DNA from 4 places in the Thioalkalivibrio sp. ALE16 genome. Region 2 is predicted to be linked to each of the others. Evidence: predicted binding sites of a transcription regulator. Region 2 holds the regulator's gene; each other region holds the start of a gene.
What was found. Region 2 encodes sigma-54, which starts transcription at its own class of promoters, with help from an activator protein. Its sites were predicted from a motif close to TGGCANGNTNCNTGCTT; they were not measured.
Positions count from the first base shown of each region.

Region 1: glnA (glutamate--ammonia ligase) is a predicted target of sigma-54. The motif match lies at 4,006-4,022, and genes of this name have one in related genera.
Region 3: flgB (flagellar basal body rod protein FlgB) is a predicted target of sigma-54. The motif match lies at 2,971-2,987, and genes of this name have one in related genera.
Region 4: glnL (nitrogen regulation protein NR(II)) is a predicted target of sigma-54. The motif match lies at 1,429-1,445, and genes of this name have one in related genera.

Region 1 covers NZ_KB906372.1:10,673-15,893, forward strand. Annotated here, with positions in the region: gene F627_RS0113185 (aspartate carbamoyltransferase) at 1-165, shown strand, start outside; gene asnB (asparagine synthase (glutamine-hydrolyzing)) at 261-2,279, shown strand; gene glnA (glutamate--ammonia ligase) at 2,516-3,925, opposite strand; partial or broken gene F627_RS0113200 (cation diffusion facilitator family transporter) at 4,144-5,221, opposite strand, start outside.
Region 2 covers NZ_KB906360.1:61,005-66,225, reverse strand. Annotated here, with positions in the region: gene lptB (LPS export ABC transporter ATP-binding protein) at 1-508, shown strand, start outside; gene F627_RS0107465 (RNA polymerase factor sigma-54) at 598-2,079, shown strand; gene hpf (ribosome hibernation-promoting factor, HPF/YfiA family) at 2,096-2,434, shown strand; gene F627_RS0107455 (PTS sugar transporter subunit IIA) at 2,438-2,905, shown strand; gene hprK (HPr(Ser) kinase/phosphatase) at 2,957-3,988, shown strand; gene rapZ (RNase adapter RapZ) at 3,996-4,868, shown strand; gene F627_RS0107440 (PTS sugar transporter subunit IIA) at 4,920-5,221, shown strand, end outside.
Region 3 covers NZ_KB906359.1:40,684-45,904, reverse strand. Annotated here, with positions in the region: gene flgF (flagellar basal-body rod protein FlgF) at 1-19, opposite strand, end outside; gene flgE (flagellar hook protein FlgE) at 52-1,311, opposite strand; gene F627_RS0106535 (flagellar hook assembly protein FlgD) at 1,349-2,023, opposite strand; gene flgC (flagellar basal body rod protein FlgC) at 2,035-2,454, opposite strand; gene flgB (flagellar basal body rod protein FlgB) at 2,482-2,889, opposite strand; gene F627_RS0106520 (protein-glutamate O-methyltransferase CheR) at 3,108-3,923, opposite strand; gene F627_RS0106515 (chemotaxis protein CheV) at 4,129-5,067, opposite strand.
Region 4 covers NZ_KB906354.1:137,894-143,114, reverse strand. Annotated here, with positions in the region: gene ntrC (nitrogen regulation protein NR(I)) at 1-320, opposite strand, end outside; gene glnL (nitrogen regulation protein NR(II)) at 320-1,417, opposite strand; gene F627_RS0100705 (DUF4124 domain-containing protein) at 1,602-2,258, opposite strand; gene F627_RS0100700 (hypothetical protein) at 2,370-3,230, opposite strand; gene F627_RS0100695 (DUF2782 domain-containing protein) at 3,224-3,619, opposite strand; gene F627_RS0100690 (TIGR00730 family Rossman fold protein) at 3,619-4,344, opposite strand; gene polA (DNA polymerase I) at 4,464-5,221, shown strand, end outside.

The DNA of each region.
Region 1 (5,221 bases), on a different contig from region 2:
ATCATGCACCCGCTGGCGCGCGGTGCGGAGCTGTCGACGGACCTCGATGACACCCCGCACAACTGGTATTTCGCCCAGGCGCGCGGGGCGGTGTTCGTGCGCATGGCGCTGCTGACCAGCGTGGTCCGCCGTATCAGCGCGGTCATGGACACCCCGGAAGACTGAACCTCGCAGTGAACTGAACCGCGAGTGGCGTGGCGCGCCGGAACGGACCGGGCCGCGCCCCGCTCGCACCGAACGGATAACCAAGGAGACATGCCATGTGTGGCATCGCCGGAATCTTTCACGCCGACCCGGACCGCAAGGTCGACCCGCAGACCCTGGTCAACATGGCCGCGATCCAGTATCACCGCGGTCCTGACGGCTTCGGCTACAAGACGCAGGACGACCGAGGCGTGGGATTCTCCCACGCGCGGTTGTCGATCATCGACCTTGACGAGAACCGCGGGCGCCAGCCGTTCTGCATGACCAACGGCGAGATCATGACCGCGGTCAACGGCGAGCTGTACGACTACAAGCGCATCCGCACCGATCTCACCTCGCGCGGGGTGAAGTTCCGCACCAAGAGCGATTCCGAGATGGTGATGCACCTGTACCAGCGCGAGGGGCTCGAGGATGCGGTGAAGCACTTTCGCGGCGAGTTTGCGATCTCGCTGTACGACCGCAAGCACGACCGGCTGATCCTGATCCGCGACCGCTTCGGCATCAAGCCGCTGTACTTCACCGAGGCCAACGGCAGTTTCGTGTTCGGCTCCGAACTGAAGGTGCTGTTCGCCAACCCCGATGTGCCGCGCCAGTTCGCCGACGACGGCCTGTACCACCAGCTGATGCAGACCATGGTGCCCGGCACCACCGCCTTCGAGGGCATCCACCAGGTGAAGCCCGGGCACATGGTCATCGTCGAGCGCGCCCACGGCAAGCTGAAGATCCGCCAGGAGAAGTACTGGGACATGGACTTCCCGCTGGCCTCCGAGCGTCCGCCCGAGAGCGAGACCGACGAGAACTACTGGATTGAGGGCGTGCGCGAGAAGCTGATGGAGGCCGTCCAGCTGCGCCTGGAGGCCGACGTGCCGGTGGCCTGCTACCTCTCCGGCGGGATCGACTCCTGCATCACCCTGGGGCTGGCCTCGGCCAGCCAGCAGTCGCCGGTCAAGGCCTTCACCATCGGCTTCGACAACGACGACTACGACGAAACCGCGATCGCCCGCGAGATGGCCGAGAGCGTCGGCGCCGACCAGGACATCATGACCCTGAACGCCGACCACCTCTACGACAACTTCGAAGAGGCCCTTTGGCACGCCGAGCGCACCATCTACAACACCCTCGGCGTGGCCAAGCTCCTGATGAGCCGCCACGTGAACAAGGCCGGCTACAAGGTGGTGGTCACCGGCGAGGGCTCGGACGAGCTGTTCGGCGGCTACCCGGCGTTCCGCCGCGACATGTTCCTGCACGGGCTGGATACCCTGCCGGAGGCCGATCGTCAGGCCTGGCAGCAGATGCTGAACGAGTCCAACGAGCTGGTCTCCGGCGCGATGCTGGCCGAGGACGAGGTGGATGACCCCGAATTCACCCGAATGATGGGCTTCACCCCGTCCTGCCTGCAGCCGTGGCTGGCCGCGTCTGACCACGTGCCGGGCCTGCTGCATCCGAAGCGCCGCGAGCGCATGCAGGGCTACCAGCCGGGCAAGGCGATCGCCGATGCCCTGGACAACGACATGCTGGAAGGCCGGCACCCGCTGGACAAGGCCCAGTACGTCTGGATCAAGACCATGCTGGAAGGCCAGATCCTGACCTGGGGCGGCGACCGCATGGACATGGCCAACTCGATGGAGGCGCGCCCGCCGTTCCTCGATCACCACCTGGCCGAGTTCGCCGCCCACCTGCCGCCGACCATGCGCATCAAGGGCCCGACCGAGAAGTACGTGCTGCGCGAATCGATGAAGGGCCTGCTGCCGAAGGTGCTCTACGAGCGCGAGAAGTTCGCGTTCATGGCCCCGCCGGCGCATACCGATCCGGTCAAGTGGGCCGCGATGAAGGCCCTGGCCGATCGCTACCTCGCACCGGAGAAGGTCGAGGAGGCCGGTCTGCTGGATCCGGAGGGCGTGCGCCAGGTGTTCGAGCTGCACGAATCCGAGGACACCCCGGCCGCGACCCAGGTCCAGCTGGACGCGGTGATCAACCACATGATCGGGGTGCAGGTGCTGTACGAGAAGTTCGTCGCCACCGACATCCCGGCGCTGGCGCAGCAGAAGGCCGAGGAGTTCGGCTGGCACGCCTGATTACGGATGCCCGTCAAAGGCCCGGGAGAGTCCTCCCGGTGCCACGCAAAAAGGCCCCGCGGATCGACCATCCGCGGGGCCTTTCATTTGGATATCCGATCCGACGTCGCCGGTCGTGCCGGCGAGCAGGGCGTCTCCCTGGTGGAGGCCGACCCCAGACACAAAAAAGAGCCGCCGGCCCCGGAGGGCGCGGCGGCGGATGGCCTCGCGGCCCCGAGGGGCCGGAAGCGGACGCCTTACAGGCTGTAGTACATGTCGAACTCGATCGGATGGGTGGTCATGCGCATCTGCGTGACGTCTTCCATCTTCAGGTCGATGTAGGCATCGATCATGTCGTCGGTGAATACGCCACCCTGGGTCAGGAACTCGCGATCCTGGTTCAGGGCTTCCAGCGCCTGGTCCAGCGAATGGCAGACCTGCGGGATGCCCTTTTCCTCTTCCGGCGGCAGGTCGTAGAGGTTCTTGTCCATCGCGTCGCCGGGGTGGATCTTGTTCTGGATGCCGTCCAGGCCGGCCATCAGCATCGCGGCGAACGCGAGGTACGGGTTGGCGGTGGAGTCCGGGAAGCGTAGCTCGATCCGGCGCGCCTTCGGGTTCATCACGAACGGGATGCGCAGCGAGGCCGAGCGGTTACGGGCGGAGTAGGCCAGCATCACCGGCGCCTCGAAGCCCGGCACCAGACGCTTGTAGCTGTTGGTGGACGGGTTGGTGAAGGCATTCAGCGCACGGGCGTGCTTGATGATGCCGCCGATGTAGTACAGCGCGGTCTCGGACAGGCCGCCGTAGAGGTCACCGGAGAACAGGTTCTTGCCGTCCTTGGACAGCGACTGGTGCACGTGCATGCCGGAGCCGTTGTCGCCGACGATCGGTTTGGGCATGAAGGTCGCGGTCTTGCCGTGGATGTGGGCCACGTTCTGCACCACGTACTTCAGGATCTGCACCTCGTCGGCCTTCTGCGTCAGGGTCGCCGGGCCCACGCCGATCTCGCACTGGCCGGCGGTGGCCACCTCGTGGTGGTGCACCTCGGTCTCCAGACCCATCTCGGTCATCACTTCGCACATGGTGGAGCGGATGTCGTGCAGGCTGTCGACCGGCGGGACCGGGAAGTAGCCGCCCTTCACGCCCGGGCGGTGCCCGATGTTGCCGTCCTCGTAGACGCGCTCGGAGTTCCAGGACGCCTCCTGGGAGTCCACGCGGCAGTAGGAACCGGACAGGCTGGTACCCCACTTCACGTCGTCAAAGATGAAGAACTCGTTCTCCGGACCGAACAGCGCGGTGTCGGCGATGCCGGTGCTCTGCAGGTAGGCCTCGGCGCGGCGCGCCAGGGAGCGCGGGCAGCGGTCGTAGCCCTGCATGGTGGCCGGCTCGACCACGTCGCAGCGGATGTTCATGGTCATGTCTTCGAAGAACGGGTCGATCACGGCCGACTCGGCGTCCGGCATCAGGATCATGTCGGACTCGTTGATCCCCTTCCAGCCGGAGATCGAGGAGCCGTCGAACATCTTGCCTTCCTCGAAGGTCTCTTCGTCGATGTCGTGGGCCGGCATGGTCACATGCTGTTCCTTGCCCTTGGAGTCGGTAAAGCGGAAGTCGACAAAGCGCACTTCCTTTTCCTTGATCTGGTTCAGCACGTCGGCTGCGGACATGGGGGTCTCCTTGGTCTTCACTTGAGTCTTCGATTTTGGCCGGCCGGCCTGTTGGCCCCTGCACGGCTTCGTGGGTCATTATGCAGGCATCATGCCATCCGGCCCGATTCGGCCCGGGCGCGCGAAAAACGGGCACCCCGGGTGCCGCGCCGCCTCCGTTTTGCACCATCATGGTGCCGTATATGCACCACGATGGTGCTTGCTGGGGTGTGCCGCACCTAATGAGTGCACGGACGATAGAGTAGCGTGACCTCGCCCAGCATGTCGCCCACCTGCGGGTGGCCGTGCAGCCGGTCGGCCAGGGCCCGGGCCCGCGCCTCCAGGTCCGGGGCCGCGGTTGCCCCGTCAAGGCGCAGGGTCAGCGTCATGTGCACCCGGCCGCCCAGGTAGTGCAGGGACAGGTGCTCCACCGCGTCCAGCTCCGGGGTGTCGGCCCAGGCCTCGCGCAGGGCCTCTACCAGTACCGGCCGTAACGGCAGCGTCGAGCTGCGCGCCTGCTCCGCGTCATTCTCCGGGTCCACGTGCACCGTGATGTCGTTGACCCGCTCATGCTCGTCGGTCACCGAATGGAACACCGCATCGGCGATCCGATGCCCCTCGGAGACCGAGATCATCGGCGCGACCTGGATGTGCACATCGGCCACCACGTCGCTGCCGTGGCGGCGGGTGCGCAGCATGTGCGCATCCTTCACCCCGGGCACGTCCAGGATGGTGCGGTGAATGCGATCCACCTTCTCCGGCTCCAGCGCGGTGTCGATCAGCTCCGCCGCGGCGCGCACGATCAGGCGCCCGGCGATATGCAGGATGAACAGGGCGACGATCAGCGCCGCCAGGGCGTCCGCCCACGGGAAGCCGGCCACTGCCGCGCCCACGCCGGCCAGTACGAACAGCGACGAGATCGCATCCGTACGGTGGTGCCAGGCATTGGCATCCAGCATCCGCGAGCGCAGGCGCTTCGCCACTCGGTGGGTGTACTGGTACAGGCCCTCCTTCGCCACCAGGGTCAGCGCGGCAAAGAAGATGGCCATATTGGCGGGACCGGTCATGGCCTCGGGGTCGACCAGCCGGCTGCCGGCTGCCCAGGCGATCCCCAGCCCCGCGGCTGCCAGAAAGACCCCGACGACCACCGTCGCCAGGGTCTCGATGCGGGCATGGCCGTACGGGTGGTCCTGATCGGGGGACGCCGCAGCCTTGCGCGCGGCGAACAGCACGACACCGTCGGTGATCAGGTCCGACAGCGTATGCACGCCGTCCGCAACCAGCGCCTGCGAGTTCAGAAGCCAGCCGCTAAGTAGC
Region 2 (5,221 bases):
CGTGCGCGCCCGCGCCGGTCTCGGCTACCTGCCCCAGGAGGCCTCGATCTTTCGCCGCCTGAGCGTGTGGGACAACCTGCAGGCCGTGCTGGAGCTGCGCCCCGGACTGGACCGCCACGAACGCCGGCGTATCGGCGACGCCCTGATCGAGGAGTTTCAGCTCGAGACCGTGCGCCACAGCCCCGGGATCGCGCTGTCCGGCGGCGAACGTCGGCGCGCCGAGATTGCGCGGGCGCTGGCCGGTGACCCGCAATTCATCTGCCTGGACGAGCCCTTTGCCGGGGTGGACCCGATCTCGGTGGGCGATATCCAGGATGTAATTCGCCACCTTGCAGCGCGCGGCATCGGTGTTCTGATCTCCGATCACAACGTGCGCGAAACCCTCGGGATCTGCCACAGGGCCTATATTCTGAGCGAGGGGCGCCTGCTGGCCGCCGGGACACCCGACGAGCTACTGGCCGATCCCCAGGTGCGCCGGGTCTATCTCGGCGAGAATTTCCGCCTGTGATTCCGGCACGCGCACAACCCGCGCCGGTGCACAAACCACGAGGCAGCATTTAAGATTGCTCTTATGGTCACCCGCGACCCGCACAGCCAATGCTGAAACCCGGCCTGAATCTTCAGCTGGGTCAAACGCTCACCATGACCCCGCAACTGCAGCAGGCGATCCGCCTGTTGCAGTTGTCCACGCTCGAGCTGCAGGTGGAGATCCAGCAGGCGCTGGAGAGCAACCCCATGCTGGAACAGGTGGAAGACGAGGACGACATGGGCGGGGCCGAGCGCCTGGACGCGGAGGGCGAGGTGGTGGAAGGCGACCGCATGGAGGCCACTACCACCAGCGATGAGGTGATTCCCGAGGAGCTCACCACCGACAGCCGCTGGGACGACATCTACGAACCGCCGCCCGCCCCCAAGGGCGTGGATGACCGCGACCCGCTGGAAAACACCAGCGACGACGACGGCGAGGGCCTGCAGGACCACCTGCTGTGGCAGCTGCACCTGAGCCACCTGACTCCGCGCGACCAGCGCATCGGCGCGGCCCTGATCGACGCGATCAGCCCCGACGGCTATCTCGAAGGCGACCTCGAGGCCCTGGCCGAGACCATCAGCCGCGGCGAGGAAGAGCCCGTCGGCGTGGATGAGGTCGAGGCAGTCCTGCACTGGATCCAGCAGTGCGACCCCCTGGGCGTGGGCGCGCGCGATCTGCGCGAATGCCTGGAGATTCAGCTGCGCGAACTGGCCCCGGACGCCCCCGCCCGCGAGGCCGCCCGGGCGATCCTGGAACACGGCATGGACAGCCTGGGCAAGCGCGATTATAAAGCCCTGCAACGCCAGTCGGGTGTGCGCGACCCGGACGAACTGGCGCGCGCCCTGGACCTGATCCGCACCCTGAACCCGCGACCGGGCGCGCAGATCAGTGCCGCCACCTCCGAATACGTGGTGCCCGATGTCTACGTGCGCCACACCCCGGAGGGCTGGCGCGTGGAGCTGAACCCGGAGATCGCGCCACGCATCCGTATCAACGACCTCTACGCCGGCATGGTGCGCCAGGTATCGGATGCCCGCGACAGTGCCTTCATGCGCGACCAGCTGCAGGAGGCGCGCTGGTTCCTGAAGAGCCTGCACAGCCGCAACGACACCCTGCTCCGCGTTGCCGAGGCGATTGTCCATCGCCAGCAAGGCTTCCTGGAACATGGCGAGGTCGCGATGCAGCCATTGATCCTGCGCGATATCGCCGAGATCCTGGAGATGCACGAATCGACCATCTCCCGGGTGACCACCCAGAAATACATGCACACCCCGCGCGGGGTCTTCGAGTTCAAGTATTTCTTCTCCAGCCACGTCGGCACCAACGACGGTGGCGAGTGTTCCGCCACCGCCATCCGTGCCATGATTCGCGAATTGATCGACGACGAACCCGCGAACAAGCCGCTCAGCGATGCCCGGCTCGCCCAGATCCTGGCGGACCGGGGCATCAATGTGGCGCGTCGCACCGTGGCCAAGTACCGCGAGGCGATGCACATCCCTTCATCCAGCGAACGCCGGCAGATGGCCTCCATGCCCACCGGCCACAAGTAACCAAGGAGTCCCGACCATGCAGATCAACCTGACCGGCCACCATGTGGACCTCACCGACGCCCTGCGCGACTACGTCAACGAGAAGTTCGCGAAGCTGGAGCGCCACTTCGACAAGGTCATCGACGTGCACGTCGTGCTGACCCACGAGAAGACCCAGAACCAGTTCAACAAGGCCGAGGCGAATCTCCAGGTCAGCGGCAATCACATCCACGCCGAGGCCTCCCACGAGGACATGTACGCCGCCATCGACGCGCTGATCGACAAGGTCGACCGCCAGCTGATCAAGCACAAGGAAAAGGTCAAGGATCATCACCGGGCCGAGGGCGCCCAGCGCAACCGCGAGCAGGCCTCCTGACCCATGTCCATTGCCGAGCTGATCACCGCCGAGCGCATCCGCCTGGAGCCGGAATGCTCCAGTCAGAAGCGGGCCCTGGAGGCCCTGTCGGAACTCCTCGCCGGCGGCGGTGATGCCGGCGGACCGGGCAGCACCGCGATCTTCGAGGCCCTGTCCGCGCGCGAAAAGCTGGGCTCCACCGGCCTGGGCCATGGGGTTGCGATCCCCCATGGCCGCCTGGCCGATCTCGAGGCTCCGCGCGTGGCCGTCCTGCGCCTGGAGAGCGGCGTCGACTTTGACGCCATGGACCACGAGCCGGTCGACATCCTGATCGCCCTGCTGGTCCCGGAGGCCGCCACCAGCGATCACCTCGACCTGCTGGCCCAGCTGGCGCGCGGGCTTTCGCAACCGGACACCATTGCCGCCCTGCGCCGGGCCGGCGATGCCGCCAGCCTGGAACAGGAACTCGTCCGCCGCTTCCGCGAGGGCTGATCCCGTGCGCCCCGCACCCTGCCACGCCACCGATCCCCGCCGGCCCTGCTCATGAACGAGGCACTGGGCGAAGGCGGGATTGCCCGCGACATCAACGTGGAGAGCCTGATCCAGGCTATGGGCAACCGCCTGGATCTGCGCTTCGTGCATGGCGAGCACGCCGCCCCCGACCGCAAGCTGGTCGGCGAGGACGGGGATGACCTGCCTCTGGCCGGCCACCTCAACCTGATCCGACCCAACCGCATCCAGGTCATCGGGGACTTCGAGGCCCGCTACATCGCCGGCCTCAGCGACGACCAGCGCAACGACCTGATCCTGGAGATGGCCCGCACCGGCACCACCGCGGTGATCTTCGCCGAGGACACCTGCCCGTTCTCGGAGATGCCCCATGCCCCGCAGGAGGCGCTGCCGCTGATCCTGTGTTCCAGCACCAGCAGCCACGAGATCATCGCGCTGCTGCGCTACTTCCTGCAGCAGCGTCTGGCGCACTTCGAGGTGCGCCATGGCGTGTTCATGGAGATCCTCGGCATCGGTGTCCTGATCAGCGGGGCCTCCAGCGTCGGCAAGAGCGAGGTGGCGCTGGAGCTGATCTCGCGCGGGCACCGCCTGATCGCCGACGATGCCCCCGAATTTGCGCGTATTGCCCCCGACATCGTGCGCGGTCACTGCCCGGCCCTGCTCCAGGACCTGCTCGAGGTGCGCGGGCTGGGGGTCCTGAACATCCGCGCCATGTACGGCGACTCCGCGATCAAGGGCGGCAAGTACCTGCGGCTGATCATCGACCTGCGCGATCACGGCGAGCCCTCGCCGGTCCCCGACGACCGGCTGAACGGCCGCCGCGGCGAGATCGACATCCTTGGCCTGCGGATCCCGCTGATCAGCCTCCCGGTGGCGCCGGGTCGCAACATCGCGGTGATGATCGAGGCCGCCGTGCGCAACCACATGCTGCACATGCAGGGCTACATCGCCGGGGATGACCTGCGCGCCCGCCAGCGCCGGCAGATGAGCGGCGAGGCCGAGGAGCCGCCCTACCACCGGGCCGTGCCCGCCACGACCGTCCCTAACCCGGACCCGGAGGGCTGAGCCCGCCATGCGCCTGCTGATCGTCAGCGGTCTGTCCGGATCCGGCAAGACCGTGGCCCTGCACACCCTGGAGGACGCCGGCTACTTCTGCGTCGACAACCTCCCCCTGCCGCTGCTGCCGGACCTGATCCGCCAGGTGCGCCAGGGCCACTACGACACCGAGGGCGATCGCCATCTGGCGGTGGGCGTCGACGTGCGCAGCGGGCTGGAGGCCCTGAAGGGGTTTGCCAGCCTGCTGGCCGGGCTACGGGCGGAGGGCCTGCAGGTGGAGGTCCTGTTCCTGCAGGCCTCAAGCGACGTACTGCTGCGGCGCTACCACCTGACCCGGCGGCGTCACCCGCTGGCGCGCGATGGCGTGCCCCTGGTGGAGGCCATCGACCGCGAACGCGAGTGGCTGGGCCACGTCGCGGCGGAGGCCGACCTAACGGTGGACACCTCGCGGCTGTCGATGCACGACCTGGCCCGTACCCTGCGCGACCGCATGGGCGAGCGCGGAGAGCACGAGCTGTCCCTGCTGTTCCAGTCCTTCGGCTTCAAGCACGGCGCGCCGATGGACTCGGACTTCGTATTCGACGTGCGCTGCCTGCCCAACCCCTACTACGAACGCGAGCTGGCCGGCCTGACCGGCCGCGACCCGGCCGTATGCGAGTTCCTCGAGGGGCACGGGGAGGTCGCGGCCATGTTCGACAGCATCCAGGGCTTTCTCTCGCAGTGGCTCCCGCGGCTGCTGGAGGACCACCGCAGTTACGTGACGGTCTCGATCGGCTGCACCGGTGGCCGACACCGCTCGGTATACCTGGTCGAACGCCTTGCGGGGGCGTGGCGGGACCGGGAACATGTTACTGTTAGCATCCGTCACCGCGAGCTGGGCAAGCAGTAACCACGAAGCGCGGGGGCAGGCCCCTACGGAACCCGCAATTGGAGCAGATCCATGGGCGTTGGTCTCATTCTGATCACGCATCAAAACCTGGGCGACACCCTCTTGCAGACCGCACAAAGCATGCTTGGCGGCCTGCCCGATGACTGCGAGTCCATGGCGATGTCCCAGAACGACGACCCCGACGAGGTCCTGGCCCGCGCCCGCGAGCGCCTGACCACTCTGGACAGCGGCGCCGGGGTACTGATCCTGACCGACATGTTCGGTTCCACCCCCTCCAACGTCGCCAGCCGAGTGGCTCGCGGGGCCAACGCGCGCGTGATCGCCGGGATCAACCTGCCGATGCTGATCCGCGT
Region 3 (5,221 bases), on a different contig from region 2:
TGTACAGAAATCGATCCATGCTCAAGCCCTCTTTACCAACTTATCCGATACTTAGCGGATATTGATGATCGTCTGGGTGACCTGGTCGGCCGTGGAGATCGTCTGCGCATTCGCCTGGAAGTTGCGCTGCGCGGTGATCAGGTTCACCAGCTCCTGGGCGATATCCACGTTCGAGGCCTCCAGCGCCCCGGCCTGCACCGACCCCAAGTTGCTGGATCCGGGCCGATCCAGGCGCACATCACCTGCTGCAAAGGTTTCGGCCCAGTTGTTGTCACCCAGCTGTTCCAGGCCCTGCGGATTGGGGAAATTCGCCAGCGCCAGCTGACCCAGCTCCGTGGACTGCCCATTGGTGAAACGAGCGAACACCACGCCGGTTTGATCGATGTCGATACCGGTGAGCTGTCCAGAGGCAAAGCCGTCCTGATTCAGGTCATTGACGGAAAAATCTCCGCCGAACTGGGTCGTACCGTCGAAGCTGATATCGAATTCCAGATCATCTGCCCCGTCCAAGCTAGTGCCCGGGACGAATAATCCCTCTGCAGCGGGACTAACACCGTTCAACTGACCGCTTGGGCCAAAGTCCAGTGTTAGCGCAGATGCCGGTGTACCAGGAGTAGCCGGGTCATCTGGATACTGAACCTCTACCAGCTCACCATCGTCTTGACGCACCGCGACATGGGCGTTCCACTCGTTCTGCCCCGTCTTCACGAAGTAGAGGTTGGCGTCCCGCGCAATGCCCAGAGAGTCATACATCGTGAGCGAGGTCGAGAAGTTGTAGGTCTCCGGATCCTCGAGATCAAAATCGTCCGGATCGGCACTCAAAGCCGGCGCATCCGAACGCAAATTAATCAGTGCCTCGAGATTCTCGGTGGCCTGAGGGGCGGCCGTATCGGTTTGCAGACGCAAATCCCCGAGATTCGTACCACCCGCCTCGTCATAGCCCTGCAGGCGCAGGCCCTGGTTGTTCACCAGGTAGCCGTCGCGGTCGACCTGGAAGGCCCCCGCCCGGCTGTACACCGTGCTGCCCTGGTCATTAAGGACGAAGAAACCCTCTCCGTTGATCGCCAGGTCCAGGCCGTTCTCGGTGAACTCGGTCCGTCCCTGCGAGAACTGCTGGGTGACCGCCTGCAGTCGTGTGCCGGAGCCGATGGCTGTCTGGCTGATCCCGCCGAAGCTCTGGGCGAACACATCGCCGAACTCGGCACGGGAACGTTTAAACCCCGTGGTCCCCGAGTTGGACACATTGTTACCGGTGGTCTGCAGATCGGCCTGGGCCGCGTTGAGTCCGCTCAATCCGATATTGAAGGGCATGGGGTGTTTCCTCCGTCAGGGTTCTTGTTGCGGGGCGTCAGCCGCCAATCCGCCGTACATCCGAAAAGCTGATCTCGCCCAGGCCCTGCACGGTCAGTGCCAGCCCGGAGTCACTGCCCACCGCGACGCTTTCCACGCGGGCATCCAGAAAGGTATCCACGGCCTCCGACTGGGTCCCGGAGCGGGCCGTGGCCTTGAATTCGTAGACCCCCGGTGGCGCGAAGGTGCCGTCGTCGCGCATGCCGTCCCAGGTGAACTCCTGCAGGCCGCTGCCGGCAGCGCCCATATTCATGCGGCGAATGCGCTCGCCATTAGGGCTGTACACGTCGATCTGCAGCTCTTCGGTGGCGCGCTCCAGATCGACCGCGCCGTTCACCCGCCCGTCGGGCCCCAGCTCGCCAAACTCGACGGGCACCAGTACATCCTTGCCAACCAGCGAAGCCGCCTGCAGCGTCTGGTTCTGCCCCAGGGACTGCGCCAGCTTCTCGAAGGACTTGGACAGCTGCTCGATGCCGGTCACGGTGGAGAACTGCGCCATCTGGCCGAGGAAATCACCGTTATCCATCGGCTCCATCGGGTCCTGGTTCTCCAGCTGGGTGGTCATCAGCTTGAGGAAGTCGGACTGCCCGAGGCGGTCCATCTCGCCTTCCGGCTTCTTCTCCGGGCGCGACAGGCCGAGGCGATCCAGCAATTCGGGGGAAATCTGTGTCATGGCGGGCTCCTCTAGCCTTGGCCGATCTGCAATGTGCGCTGGAGCAGCTGACGCGAGGTCTCCATCACCTCGACGTTCGCTTCGTAGTTGCGCGAGGCGGACATCATGTTGGCCATCTCCTCGACCACGCTGATCGCCGGGCGGAAGATGTAGCCCTCCTCGTTCGCCTGCGGATGGTGCGGCTCGTAGTGGGCCTGTGGCGGGGCCTGCGACTCGGTCACGCCGGCCACCCGCACGGACGTCGCCGCACCATTCGGGTTGGCCTGATCCATCACGCTCTGGAACAGCACCTGCTTGGCGCGATACGCTTCGTCCGGGTTGGTGGCGGCGGTGTTCGCGTTGGCCAGATTCGAGGCGACGGTATTCAGGCGCACCGACTGCGCCGACAGCGCCGAAGCCGAGGTATTGAACAGACTGAACATGTTGCTCACGACATCGATCTCCCGATCAGGCCCGCGTTAACGGTCGCCCCTCAGGGCTTCGCGGATGCCGGAGACCCGGCGGTTAAGGAATTCCAGACTGCTCTGGTACTGGATCGCGTTCTCGGCAAAGGCGGCACGTTCCATCTGCGGATCCACCGTGTTGCCATCCAGGGACGCCTGCGACGGGACGCGATAAAGCGCCTCGGCCTGCCCGTTCATCGCCCCGGCATTGGGGTCGATATGCGCCGCCTGGCTACGCGCCATGGGCAAGTGATTGCCGCTCCCCGCCGCGGACTCGAGCACCGCGCGAAAGTCGATATCGCGCGCCTTGTAGTTCGGGGTGTCCGCATTGGCGATGTTGGAGGCCAGCAGCTCCATGCGCTGGGCGCGCACGTTGACCGCCTGCGGCAGGATGCCCATCGCCTTGTCGAGAGAGAGACTCATCGTTTCCGTCCTGTCCGCCCGTGGCGGACCCTCGCTACCAGAACCGGGACGCAGCCATTGCGGCCCTTTGCGAGGAGACCGATGCAATCGCTATGCCAGCGACGGGAATCCGTCTCGGCTGGGGACGCCCTTAGCGGGAAACGTGGGAAGGGGGCAATTCGAGTCGCGGCCGCATTGCGCGGGCGTTTCGGACCTGGCGGCCCTGCGACGGAGGGGCGTCAGGATTTGAGCCGGAGGACCGAGCCGTAGTCGGTGCGAACCGTCTCGAAGGCCTTGGTGTACGGGCCGGCCGTCTCCGAAGCGCCAAGAAACAGATAGCCGCCCGGATTCATCTGCCGGGCAATACCGTCAAGAACCTGTCGCTTGGTCTCGCCGGAGAAATAGATCAGCACGTTGCGGCAGAACACCAGGTCGAACTTGCCCAGTGCCGCGTAGCTGTCGATCAGGTTGAGCTTCTGAAAACGACAGCGCCGCTGGACCTCGGGAACGACCTTGTGGCCGTCCGTCACGGTCTCGAAGAAGCGCGCGCGGCGGCTCTCGCTCAACCCGCGCACAATACTCAGGCCGTCGTAGACCGCCCGCCGGGCGTCATCCAGGATCTTCTCCGACAGGTCCGTCCCCAGGATGGATACCGGCACCTTGCGCGGGGGGCGGGATTCCTCCCACTCGGAGACGACCATGGAGATGCTGTAGGCCTCCTGGCCACTGGAACAGCCGGAAGACCAGACCTTGATGCTGCTTCCCTTCGCAGCCAGCTCCGGCAACAACACATGCCGGAGGATCTCGAACGGAAAGCCATCGCGAAACCACGAGGTTTCGTTGGTCGTCATCGCGTCGATCACACGGGTGCGCAGCCGCGGATTCGGGGCTTGCCGCATCGCGTGCAGGAGCTCCGGCACGCTCTTGAAGTCGAACTCGTCGAGCAGCCGGGACAGTCGGCTCGACACCAGATACTGACGGCTGTCACCCAGCACCAGGCCGCAGCAGTCCTGCAGGAAGCGGGAAAACTCCTCGTAATCGCGGGAATCGATCACCGGTTCATCCCCGAGCACAGTCCATGGTGATTAGCATCCTGATGACGAGTCCTTGACAGCGGCGCCCGCGCCACGAAACGCAGGGGGAATCCCCGGTAGCGGGTTTCAGTATACGGTGTCGCAGGCGGGACACGACACTGGGCCCTTGTCGGCCATGTGACGCCGCCCCGGCCTTGCCGGGCGGCAACCCCGTTCCCCCCGGCGGTCATTCGACCTGTTGATCCTCGCGCCCGGTCTGGTCGAGCACCGCGTTGGCCAGTTCGTCGGGGTTGAATTTCGAGAGAAACGCATCGGCCCCGGCGCGCTTGACCATGTCGGTATTGAACTCGCCGCTCAACGAGGAATGCAGCAGCACCTTCAGATCTTTCAGGGCGGGATTGTCCCGGATCCGCGCCGTCAGCGTATAGCCGTCCATGCGTGGCATCTCGATGTCCGAGATCACCAGCTCGATCTGGTCGCGAACCGGGCCCTCCCCGGCCTTCTGCTCCAGGAAGTCGAGCGCCTCCTGACCATCCTTGAAAACCTCGTATTCGAACCCGAGACCGCGAATCGCCCCCTCGATCTGCTTGCGCGCCACGACCGAGTCGTCAACGATCACGACCTTGCGCCCCCCCGCTGGCGTGGCGTCCGCTCGGATGGACTCGGAGACCTCGGTCGGCAGAGGATTGACGATCGAAAGCACCCGTTCCACGTCGATGATCTCGACCAGCTTGTTGTCGATCTCGGTGACCGCGACCAGGAAGGACTCGCGCCCCGTACCACGCGGAGGGGACTTCACGTCCTGCCAGTTCACATTCACGATCCGGTCCACGGCCGACACCCAGAACCCCTGAACCGAACGGTTGAACTCGGTGACCACCACCTTCTGGTCGCCGCTGTCGCTGGCACCGGCCGCGCTGCGCAGGCCCATGGCGCGCGCCAGATCGATAATCGGCACCGTGCCGCCCCGCAGCGTAGCCACACCGCGCACCACACTCATCGACCCCGGGATCTGGCGCAGCGGCGGCGACGGGATCACCTCGCGCACCTTGAACACGTTGATTCCGAAGGTCTGTGATCCACCCAGGTGGAACAGCAGCAGTTCCATCCGGTTCTGACCCACCAGCTGCGTTCGCTGGTTCACATCGTCAATGAATTGACTCATGGTGCTGCTCTCCTTGTCCCGCGCCCATCTGCCGCGAGCCGCTCCCGGGAGCTCAGTGTGCACCGCGCACCCCCGGGCTGTCATTTGCAATCGCCTGTATGCGCCTTCTGGCGCCGCTTCCCAGGGATAACGGCATTGAACGCCGGGCCTTGAG
Region 4 (5,221 bases), on a different contig from region 2:
TCGAACGGCTTGGGCAGGTACTCGAAGGCCCCGGTCTGGTAGGCGCCCACGGCGCTCTCCAGATCGGAGAAGGCTGTCATGATGATCACCGGCGGCGGATCGGGGCGCGTCTGCATGCGCGCGAGGAAGTCCAGGCCATTCAGTCCCGGCATGCGGATATCGGCGACGATGGTGTCCGGCACCGGGTCCCGGTCGAGCGCCGCCCAGGCGGCGTCCGCGGTCTCGAAGCCGCGCACCGCGATCGCGTGACGCTGGAGGGCGCGTTCCAGCACCCAGCGAATCGAGTCGTCGTCGTCAATAATCCAGACAGTGGGCTCCATCACTTTCTGGCCTCCCGGGCCTTCGGGGGTTCAAGGGGCAGCAGGATGTCGAACGTGGTCGCCCCCGGGCGCGAATGGCATTCGATCAGACCGTCGTGCAGCTGGACCAGGCTCTGGGCAATGGGCAACCCGAGCCCGGTCCCGGCGGCGCGGCCGGTCACCATGGGGAAGAAGATGCGTTCGCGGATCTCCTCCGGGATACCGGGCCCGTTGTCGCGCACGCTCAGCTTGGCGACCAGGCGGTGGCGATGGCCGGAGATGGTGTACTGGCGCAGGATGCGCGAGCTCAGGGTGATCTCGCCCCCGTCCTCCAGCGCATGCACCGCGTTCTGCACCAGATTCAGGATCGCCTGCACCAGCATGTCGCGATCGGCCTGCACGTCCGGGATGCTGGGGTCATAGTCGCCGCGGATCTTCAGACCCAGCGGCAGCTGCACACTGACCAGGCCCCGCACGTGCTCCAGCACCTCGTGCAGGTTGACGGGCTCGCGTCGCGGCAGGTTGTTCGGCCCCAGCATGCGATCAACCAGGCTGCGCAGCCGGTCGGCCTCGCGAATGATGATCTGGGTGTATTCCTTCAGGCCCGAGTCGTCCAGCTCGCTGGCAAGCAATTGCGCCGCCCCCCGTAGCCCCCCTAGCGGGTTCTTGATCTCGTGGGCCAGCCCCCGGGTCACCGCGCGGGTGATCGCCTGCTGCTTCTGCAACTGCTCCTCGCGGCTGATGCGCTCGTGGCGATCGATCGCATTCAGCTCGAACAGCAACTGCCCCGGCTTGTCGCCCTCGCCATGGAGCGGGGTGATGACCACGTCGGCGAGGAAACTTTCGGCCCGCAGCGGCTCCATCTGGCGCGCGCGCAGGGTGATCGGCTGATCCAGCGTCAGCGCCGAGCGCAGGCGGCTGGACAGATTCCGGTCCAGCTTGAGCCACTGGCCCAGACCATGCCCGACGATGCGTTCGCGACTGAGACCGAGCAGCACCTCGGCGGCGCTGTTCATGCTCAGCAGGCAAAGCTCGGCATCGGTCACCAGCACGGCCGTCGAGAGGTCGTCCCACCAGGGCGGGGTGGCCGGGCCGGAATTGGAAGCGGGCGTGGTCATCAAGAGGCCTCAAGCAGGAATCGCGCCAAGGGGGAATCGCCCGGCGGGGCGCCGAAGCCGGGGGCACGGTCACAAAACGCAGCCGAATCGCCACCCCCCAGAACCTAAAACGCCCCATTATGGTGCAATCATAGCACCATCATGGGGCTTTGGTCGCACTATTTCAGTGCAGAGATCGAGGTTATCAGTTCGGGGCCGGCGTCACCGGCTGGGGCGCCCTGGGTGCCTGCGGGGCCCTGGGCGCCTGCGGCGCACCCCCGGGCGGGAATTGCTGCGGCCGCTGCTGCTGTTGCTGCTCGCGCGGAATGGCCATCCGCAACACGTTGAACTCGATGGTCGCGCTCGCCCCCAGCTCCTCGCCGGATGCGTCCACGATCCGGGCCTGCAGCGTATGCTCGCCGCGGTTCAGCCCCTCGAAGGTCGCCGTGGGCGACTGGCCCTCGCCCGCCTCCTCGCCGTTCAGCACCCAGATCACGCGATGGCCGGCGTCGGCATCCAGCGCTGGCTCGAGATCCAGCTCGGCACTCACATTGCCGTCGTTCGCCCGCACCCCCGAACCATCCTCCGGACGGGCAATCGCGACCCGCGTGTACGCACCCTCCGCCTCCGGCTGACTGCGGGGCCGCACGGGCCGCTCGAGAATCTCCCGCGCGCCTTCCAGCGGGACCGCGCGCATGGGCTCTCGCACGTCCACGGGCTCGCTGGCGCGCCCCTCGGGCGGGCGGTCGCCAAAATGGACATTGCCCTGATCGTCGGTCCAGCGGTAGACGTCGGCACTCGCAAGGGCCGGGGCGAGAAGGACAGCCAGCGACAAGGCCAGCCAGAGCGTGGTTCGGAACATGGGCCTTCCTCCTTGGGCGGGATGGCGCGGAACCACCACCCTGCCTCCCGTGTACGGTCGGACCACCACAAGCCCGGAAGGTCCCGCGCCACCGGCACGGGCCAGCCGGGATCAGGCGGCCGCGCGAACCCAGACGCCCTGCAGCCGCGCCGCATCGGCCTGCAGGGTCGCGAGACGATCCCGCTCGACCGCCGCGGCCGTTCCCGACTCCAGCGCGGACAGCCAGTCATCCAGCGCGGCCAGGCGGAGCATCGTGGGCGCCGCCCCGCGTTCGATTGCAGTCAGTGGCCGCCGGGCATTGAACCCGGCCAGCACGGCCCGGTACCGATCGGCATCCGGCTGTCCGGAGGCGTCCACGGCGAGCGTCAGGGCGATGCGCGCGAGCTGCCAGAAGGCCGGTACCGGCGCGGGCGGGATCACCAGATCGGCAAGACCGGCACCTTCCGGGTAGATGCGCACGGACTGCCAGTAGCTTCCCGCCAGCGGCAGGTCCTCGAAACGGTAGAGCCCCTGGTGGTGCAGCTCGGCGTCCAGGATCGCCCGGGACTCGGCATCCAGCGTGGACGCCATCGCATCGGCGCGCTCGCGCATCTGCTGCTGCAGCACCCCGCGCCGGTAGCCCTCGCCGACGGGCAAGGCCCCGGCCGTGTGACGCCCCTGCCAGTCGGCGGCGCGCTCGCCCAGGGCCTCCAGACTGCCGGGCCCCTCGGCCGCAACCGCGCCCTGCAACGCCTGACCGCGCTCCAGCACCAGCAGGACCTCACCAGAATCGGGATCCGCACCCCGGCCGATCACGCGACCGCAGCCGCCAGGTACCTCGCCGAGCGCGGATTCGAGCGCCGGGGCCACGGCGGCTGCCAGGCGCAGACACTGCACCGGCCGGCCATCCAGTTCGAGGCCGCTCGGGCCATGGGTCAGGGCCAGGCCGGTCGCATCGGCGCAGGCCCGGGTCTCAGATTCGTTCTCTACCATCGGAAAATCACCCAGGACGGGGGTACGAAGTTGGGGTCGAGCTCGTTGCGACGGCCGTCCAGCGTGCCGTCGCCCGTGGTGTCGATCAGGTAGTAGGTCGGGCCCACGGCGGGCGTGACCTCGACCATCACCAGCTCGCCACCCATGCGGTATTCGCGCCGGGTCTCGCCGTCGCGCTCGATGATGATGATGTCGGCGTCCTCGAGCGAGCGCTGTTCGCGGGCGCGTTCATCCAGCACCGGGGGCGGCGGATCCGCGCCCTCTTCAAGCTCCGGCGGCGGCGGGGCATCCCCCCACTCGCGGTCTTCCTGCGCCAGCGCCGTGCCGGAAACCAGCAGCAGGGCCGCCAGCAGCGACAGGGGCAGGCTCGCACGCATCGAGGTCATCATCACAGTTCCATCAGTCGTTTCTTTTCTTCCGCGGACGGCTCGAAGCTGCGCGCCTCGTAGTACTCGAAGATCACGTCCACCACGTCTTCCGGTGAATCTACCAGCGAGTATAGCTGGAGGTCTTCCTCGTCAATGGTGCCCTGCTCCACGAGCGTATCCCGGAACCAGTCGAGCAGGCCCTTCCAGAATTCGCTGCCCACCAGCACGACCGGGATGCGCCGGGTTTTGCCGGTCTGCACCAGGGTCAGGATCTCCGCCAGCTCGTCCAGCGTCCCGAAGCCCCCGGGCAGCACCACGTAGGCCGAGGCGTACTTGACGAACATCACCTTGCGCGAAAAGAAGTGACGAAACCCCAGGCCCACGTCCTGGTAATCGTTCGCACTCTGCTCGTGCGGCAACTGGATATTCAGGCCGATGCTCGGCGAGCGCCCGGCGAACGCCCCCTTGTTGGCCGCCTCCATGATGCCCGGACCGCCGCCGCTGACCACCGCGAAACCGGCGTCCGAGAGCTGCCGCGCGGTCGCCTCGCCCAGCTGGTAGTAGCGATGCTCCGGCGGGAAGCGGGCGGAGCCGAAGATGCTCACCGAGGGCTTGATATGCGCCAGGCGCTCGAAGCCCTCCACGAACTCCGCCATGATCTGGAAGATCTTCCAGCTCTCGCGGGTCAGGGCGGAGTCATCGATCGGGCGCAGGCCCGGGTGTTCGGCACGTTCGCGGTTGTTCATGCAGCGGGTTCCCAAGGGTGAAGGCTTCAGCGTACCGGCGCCCCCGGGCGCGCACAAATGGTCGCGGCCCGGGCCGGGCCTGTAGAATGGCGCACGTTCCCTGTCCGGATTCCACCTTCATGTCGCAAGCGCCTCTTGTCCTGGTCGACGGCTCGTCGTACCTGTTCCGCGCCTTCCATGCGCTGCCGCCGCTGACCGCGCCGGATGGCGCCCCGACCGGGGCGATGATTGGTGTGGCCAACATGCTGCGCAAGCTGCGCGCGGACTACGGCCCGGAGCACATGGCGGTGGTGTTCGACGCCAAGGGCAAGACCTTCCGCGACGACATCTATCCGGAATACAAGGCCACCCGCCCGCCGATGCCGGAAGAGCTGGCCGCCCAAATCGAGCCATTGCACGAGCTGGTGCGGGCGATGGGCTTGCCGCTTTTGTGCGTCGAGGGCGTGGAGGCCGACGACGTGATCGCGACCCTGGCCGACCAGGCCGCCGCAGCCGGGCACGACGTGGTGATCTCCACCGGCGACAAGGATCTCGCGCAGCTGGTGAATGACCGCATCACGCTGGTCAACACCATGAGCGGGGTCACGCTGGACCCCGAGGGCGTGCAGGAGAAATTCGGCGTCGCCCCGGAGCAGATCGTCGACTACCTCGCGCTGATGGGCGACAGCGTCGACAACATCCCGGGCGTGGACAAGGTCGGCCCCAAGACCGCGGCCAAGTGGATCGCGAAGTACGGCGATCTCGACACCATTCTGGAACAGGCCGACGGCATCGGCGGCAAGATCGGCGAGAACCTGCGCGCCGCGGCCGAGCGCCTGCCCACCTCGCGCGAACTGATCACGGTCAAGCGCGATGTCGAGCTGGACGTCGGCCCCAA